One region of the Myxococcus sp. AM009 genome, then DNA from elsewhere that is predicted to be linked to it. Evidence: riboswitches for the same ligand, from Rfam matches in the RefSeq annotation. Region 1 holds a riboswitch; the other holds the start of a gene.
The links. A riboswitch is a leader RNA that binds a small molecule or an ion and turns the genes downstream of it on or off. The one in region 1 is predicted to bind cobalamin.
Positions count from the first base shown of each region.

Region 2: another riboswitch for cobalamin. It lies ahead of HV824_RS01525 (aspartate aminotransferase family protein); the one in region 1 lies ahead of HV824_RS15480 (hypothetical protein).

Region 1 is NZ_JABXEP010000053.1:36,810-40,209, reverse strand. Features, by position in the region: gene HV824_RS15490 (ABC transporter substrate-binding protein) at 1-246, shown strand, start outside; gene HV824_RS15485 (iron ABC transporter permease) at 243-1,328, shown strand; cobalamin riboswitch at 1,349-1,561, shown strand; gene HV824_RS15480 (hypothetical protein) at 1,705-3,048, shown strand; gene HV824_RS15475 (cell surface protein) at 3,045-3,400, shown strand, end outside.
Region 2 is NZ_JABXEP010000003.1:30,992-34,391, forward strand. Features, by position in the region: gene HV824_RS01520 (DUF1501 domain-containing protein) at 1-780, opposite strand, end outside; cobalamin riboswitch at 1,036-1,247, shown strand; gene HV824_RS01525 (aspartate aminotransferase family protein) at 1,513-2,877, shown strand; gene HV824_RS01530 (aldehyde dehydrogenase family protein) at 2,874-3,400, shown strand, end outside.

The DNA.
Region 1 (3,400 bases):
GCGGGCTCCGCGTACCCGGTGTACTCGGTGGAGCGCGTGGTGCGCGCCCGGGCCTCCGTGGTGGTGGATGCCGCGGACGTGGACGTGGGCAAGGACAAGCTGCGGGCACTGCCCGGCCTGTCCAGCGCGCGCTGGGTGGACCTGCCCTCCATGGCGCTGCTGCAGCCGGGACCTTCGCTGGGGCGGGGGCTGGAGGAGCTCTTCCGTTTGCTGCATCCGGAAGGAACGGGTAAGGCCGCGCCGTGAGCGAGCCGGCGACATCCCAGCGTGCACAGGGCGGAGCGGGAGGTTTTCGCGCCTCGCGCGCGGTGATGTTGTTCGGGGGCTTCCTCGTGGTGGCGGTGGGGTGCATGGCCGTGGCGGTGCGCTTCGGTGAGCAGTCCATCTCCCTCACCGCCGCGCTGACGGAGCCCACGTCCACGGATGCCGTCATCTTCTGGTCGCTGCGGCTGCCGCGCGCGCTGCTGGGGGCCATCGTGGGCGCGGGGCTGGCGGCCTCGGGCGCCACGCTCCAGGGGCTCTTGCGCAATCCGCTGGCGGACCCGTTCGTGCTCGGCGTGTCCGGCGGAGCGGCGATGGGGGCGACGCTGGCGCTCGCGGTGGGGCTCGGCACCGTGGGGGACGTGGCACCGGGCCTGGGCGGCGCCATGGCGCGGCTGTCCGCGCCCGCGCTCTTCTCCTTCCTGGGCGCGGGGGCCGCCATCCTCTTCGTCCTCTCCGCCAGCCGGGGCTCCGCGTCGCGCGCGCCCTATGCAGCGCTGCTCACCGGCGTGGTGTTCAACGCGTTCGCCTCTGCGGCCATCACCCTGGTGAAGACGCTGTCCGACCCCGACCGGCTGGGGGAAATCCTCTACTGGCTCGCCGGCGCGCTGGGGTACGAGCGCGGCGGTACGCTGGTGCTCTCCGCGCTGCTCCAGGCCGGCGCGATTGGCGTCATGTGGGTGCTCTCCGCACGGTTGAACCTGCTGTCGCTGGGGGACGATGACGCGGCGTCCCTCGGTGTGCCGGTGGCGGCGACGCGCCGCTGGCTGCTGCTGGCCACCAGCGCGAGCGTCGCGGGCGCGGTGGCGCTCACGGGGTTGATTGGCTTCGTGGGGCTCATCGTGCCGCACCTGCTGCGGCTGGCCTTCGGGCCGGACCAGCGGCTGCTGGTGCCCCTGTCGGCGCTGGGCGGCGCGGCCTTCCTCGTCCTGTCGGATTTGCTGGCGCGGCTGGCCTTCCCCTTGTTTGGGGCCGAGCCTCCCGTGGGCGTCGTCACCGCGCTGCTGGGCGGCCCGCTGTTCCTCGCGCTGCTGCGGCGGCGGGTGCGGCTGGGGGCCAGTCATTGACAATGGCTTGCACCCGCCATATCCCCGCCCGCGTCCTCGGTGTCGCCGTGATTCCACGGTGACTCAAGGGAACCCGGTGTGAATCCGGGACTGCCCCGCAGCGGTGAGCAGGAACGAACGCCGTCACGTGAAGCACTGGCCCGAAGCGGGCTGGGAAGCGACGGCAAGTAGGTGGGTGCTCCGTGCACCCGCGCCTGCGAGTCCGAAAACCTGCCGAAGACCCGTGCCTCTGGCACGGACATCACCGAGGCCTCCGAGGGGAGGCGGCGGGGGCGGTGCCGTCCGGCGCGTGTGATGTGCGCCGGGGCTCTGCCTTCGACCGTGTCCTCCTGGAAGCCCATCCGCCCGTGGGGGCGGAAGAGGGAGCGAGGACACCATGAAGTACGCCGATGTGAAGCGCGCGGGAGCCCGCACGAAGTCCCTGATGTTCGTCACGGCCAGCCTGGTGCTGGCGGTGACCACGGGCTGCGGCTCCGAATGCGTGGACGCCTTCGACTGCCGCAGTGAGAACGGCCCCGCGCCGGAGGGCCAGGCGTGGACGTGCGCCGCGGAGAAGTGTGAGACGCGGCCCATCCAGCAGGTCCCCGAGCCCGACGCGGGCACCGAGCCCGACGCGGGCACGGAGCCGGACGCTGGCACGGAGCCGGACGCGGGCACGGAGCCGGACGCTGGCACGGAGCCGGACGCGGGCACGGAGCAGACGTGTGAGACGGCGCCGCACGACCCCGTGCTCGGCACGCTCCAGCTCCAGACGGGCTTCGAGGCCACGGGCTCCGCGCCGCTGCCGGACGACGTGCTGGCGCTGGCCGCCTCGCCGGGCCCCACGTATACGGTCTACGCCGTGCGTGGCAGTGGCATGGGCATCGACGTCGGCATGTACTCGCTGGGCATCTGGCCCGACCTCCAGCCGGACGACACGAAGCTCTTCGACGTCGTCTCGCCCGCGGACCGCGCGGGGACGGCGACGGTGTTCTCGAACGGCTTCCTGGTGAACGACAGCCGGTATCTCTTCGCGGGCTACACCACGTCCGCGACGGGCGCGCTGGGCTCGGTGGCCGCGTATGACCTGGCGTCGCCCGCCGCGTCCTCCTACATCGATGCGCAGGCCAACTTCACCGCGGCCAGCTTCACCTCGGGGGAGGACTCCGTGCTGCTCGTCAACAGCGTGAGCCTGGGCAACGCGGGGGGCGGCCTGGGCGTCTTCGGCCTGGTGACCTCCGAGACCCCCTTCCAGACGGTGCGCCTGGCCAACTTCCCGGCGGGCGAAGCGGGCGCCAGTGGCTTCACGGCGGTGACGGACAATGGAATCGCGATGCTGGGCTTCTCCAGCAGCGTGGACTTCAGCAACAAGGCCCGCGTGGTGGCGCCGTCGGTGCTCGCGGCTGCGCTGCGCGGCGGAGCTCCCGTGGACCTGGGCACGCAGGCCGAGCTCGTGGTGGACAGCGACTTCAACGGGGCCTCCACCTTCGGTGAGGGCGTCGCCGTCAAGCGCGGCGGCTACAACGAGAACTGGCAGTTCGTCTCCACCGATGTGTCTCGCTACGCCCTGTCCCTGGGCATTGAGCCTGGCGCGGTCGTCATTGGCGAGCGCACGCCGGTGCTGTCGTTCGTGGACGCGTGCACCTCCGTGACGCAGCTGGCGCACCTGGGCTCGGACCTGCTGGTGGGCGTGGATGACAAGAACGGCCAGCGGCTGGTGCGCATCCAGGTGGCCCGGTGAGCCATCGCGGCCTCCAGCGCTTCGCCTGGGGCACGGCGCTCGCCGTGCTCCTGGGCGCCGCCGCGTGCGGTGACGCGTCCTCCAGCGTCGACGAAGACGCGGGAGCGCCGGATGGCTCCACGCCGCTGGAGCCCGATGCCGGACTGCCGCCCGAGGACCCCTACGCGGACGAGGTCGTCCTCTTCGAGCCGGGTGACAGCGCGGGCTTCGGGCAGGACCGCTTCCCGGACGTCGTGCTCGGGCCTCCTTCGGGGCTGGGGCCGGACAACGGCTCTCTGGACGTGCTCTCGCTGGGGCGGGGCGGCACCATCGTCCTGCGCTTCACCGACCTCGCGGTGGTGGATGGGCCGGG
Region 2 (3,400 bases), on a different contig from region 1:
GTGGATGAGCCGCGCGATGTCGCGCAGCCGCTGTCCGAGCTGCCCCTTCGGATACTCCACCGCCGCACGCGAAGCGCGCTTCGCCAGCCGCGCCTCGTCCAACAGCGACATCGCCTCGAAAGCGTCCTGGCCCGTCGTCCGCAGCGCCTCGTCCACGGCGCCCGCGTAGAGCGCATTGAAGCCTCGGGTGGCCTCCTCACCTCTGCGCCCGCCCCTCAGCCGGAACTCCTCCAGCCGCCCCATGGCCACCGCCCCCGCGTCTCCGAACAGCGCCCGGGGCAGTGTGGGCTGCAACGCCACGGCGCGCAGCGCGACGCCCTCTTCTTCGTCCAGCGCGCGGTTGAGCCAGCCATCCGGTGTCGACTTGCGCCCCGGCGTTCCGGATTCAACGAAGTCCTGCGCGTCGAAGTGTGAGCGGACCGGCGCCGGCAATCCCACGCCGTGCAGCACCGCCAGCCGGCCATCACGCCACAGCGGCATCAACGCTTCGAGCCTGGGATGCAGGCCAAAGGGCCCTGACAACTTCAGCGCGGCGTCCGGGCCATGCGCCTTCAACGCCAGCGTGGGACGTGCCCGGTGATACGCGGCATCCTCCACCGGAGGCACCAGGGAGAGCCCGTCCGCGCCGCCACGCAGGAAGACAGTCACCAGCGTGCCTCGCGTGGAGGCGAGCTGGCTGGACGCGAGCGCCCGTCCCAGGGAGCCCGGAGCCCACGCAAGCCCCACCGCCGTCGACCCCAGAGCGCGCAGCAGATGACGACGGGTCAGCAGTGGGTTCATCGCGTCTTCGCCTCCGGTGAGCCAGGCACGGGAGCCCCCAGTTGGCAGGGCCCCCCTCATTCAACACCGGGGCGGGACAGAAGTTACGGGCACGGCGCGCAAGAGCGGACCTGCGTCTGGATGTGCCACGTTCGTTCCGCATCGCCGACGCCATCGAGCGCGCGGCGCGAACCTTGATGTCGGATGCGCGCCCGCTTCAAGACGGAACCTGTCCATGTTCGCGAGCCTGCCTTGACAGTCCAAGAAGGCCGACAGTACATACCGCCCCATGTTGGTGCCTGGGCCTCGGCCTGGGCTTAAAAGGGAACCCGGTGTGAATCCGGGGCTGCCCCGCAGCGGTAGGTGAGAACGAACCTCGTCACACGCACTGGCTCCCTCTGGGAGCTGGGAAGCGACGAGCAGTAGGAATCCGGCTCCGGCCGGAGTGCTCACGAGCCCGAAGACCTGCCCGCATCCGCCCGTGGGAGAAATCCACGGACGGTTTCGACCTGGAGCCGCGTGGGACGGCCGGAAGGTCCGAGCAGCGCTGGAGCCTCCAGCCAGTCTTCGCGCGCGCCTCGGCTTTTCCGACCCAACCCCGCTCGTGTGTCCAGTCGCCCGTGGGGGCGAAGGTCGGTCCGTGGGCTCCTCCGGGGCCTGGTGTGCGCCGACCCGCGCATCGTGACAACCCTTCTTCCACGCGGGAGCCCTGTCGGGCGACCTCGGTCGTCCGCGCTGCGTGGAGGACGGACGATGCGGGACGAAGGCAGGCAGGGCGTGCGCTACCCGCAAGGGAATGTGCTGCTGCGCGACCTCGCGCGCGACTTCCCCGTGGTGACCCACGGCCGGGGTGTCCACCTCTTCGACGCCACAGGCAAGCGCTACCTGGACGCCTCGGCGGGCGCGCTCGTGGCCAGCGTGGGCCACGGCAACCGCGAGGTGGTGGACCGCATCCGTGAACAACTGCTGCGCGTCGCCTACGTCAACGGCACCCACTTCACCACCGAGGTGACGGAGCAACTCGCCACCCGCCTGTGCGCGCTGGCGCCCGCGGGACTGGAGCGCGCCGCGTTCCTGGGCTCGGGCTCCGAAGCGGTGGAGGCCGCGGTGAAGTTCGCCCGGCAGCTCTGCGTGGCGCGCGGGCAGCCCCAGCGCACGAAGGTCATTGCGCGCGTGCCCGGCTACCACGGCAACACGCTCTACGCCCTCTCCCTGTCGGGGCGTCCCCACTACAAGCAGTTCTTCGGCCCCATGCTGGCGGAGGTCGTCACCACGCCCGCGCCCTACCCGTACCGCTCCGGCCTGGAAGACTACGAACGCGACGGCGCGGCGCACTACGCGCGGCTGATGGAGGAGGCGCTCCTCCGCGAGGGCCCGGACACCATCGCCGCCTTCATCGCGGAGCCGGTGATTGGCTCCTCGGCCGGAGCCTCCCCTCCGCCGCCGGACTACTTCGAGCGCGTGAGCGCGCTGTGCAGGCAGTACGGCATCCTCACCATCGCCGATGAGGTCATGTGCGGCTGCGGTCGCACCGGGCGCTTCTTCGCCAGTGAGTTGTTCGACTTCACCCCGGACCTGCTGGTGCTCGGCAAGGGCATCAGCGGGGGCTACGCGCCGCTGAGCGCGGTGCTCGTGCGGCAGGCGCACCTGGAGGAGCTGCGGCAGGGCTCCGGCGGCTTCATGCACGCGCAGACCTACCTCCAGGCCCCGGCGATGACGGCGGCCGGGCTGGCGGTACTCGACTACTACGAACGGCACGGCCTGGTGGCGCACGCCGCGCGCGTGGGCGCCCACCTCCAGCGGCGCCTGCGCGAGACGCTGCGGCCCCTGCCCCATGTGGGCTCGGTGCAGGGCGTGGGCCTGATGGCGGGCGTCGAGTTCGTGGAGGACCTCGACAGCCGCCGCCCCTTCCCTCGTTCGCGCAAGGTGGTGGAGGGGCTGATGGCCGAGCTGTTCGAGCGCGGCCTCGTCCTCTGGTCCAACACCGGCCACGCGGACGGAACGAACGGGGACCTGCTGATGCTGGGCCCCCCGCTGGTCATCACCGAGGCCGAGGTCGACGCGCTGGTCGACACGCTCGCGCAGGGCATCAACCACTACTTCCGGAGGGAGCCATGAGTTTCCGCATCACCTATTCGGTGCTGGACGCCGACATGTCCACACTGCACGCGCGCTTCGACGAGGCGCTCAACACCGTGCGGGGGCGCCTGGGCGAAGCGCTGCCGTCGTGGATTGCCGGCGAGGCCTGGCGGAGCGGAGACCTCCTGGAGCGCCGCAACCCGGCGAGGCCGGACGAGCTGCTCGCCACCTTCCACCGCACGCCCGTCAGCGAGTTGGACCGGGTGGTGCGCGTGGCGCGAGTGGCCCAGCGAGGCTGGGGCGCCACGGCCTGGGAGGAGCGAGTGCGCATCCTCCGCCGGGCCGCGGACCTCATCTCCGAGCGCAGCCTGGAGCTGTCGGCGCGGATGACGTTGGAGGTGGGCAAGAGCCGGCTGGAGTCGCTGGGTGACGTGGAGGAGTCCGCGGACCTGCTGCGCTACTACGCCAGCCAACTGGAGCAGGCGGAGGGCTTCGTCCGTCCCATGGCGCGCCTGTCGCCCGACGAGGACACGCGCAGCGTCCTGCGGCCCTACGGGGTCTT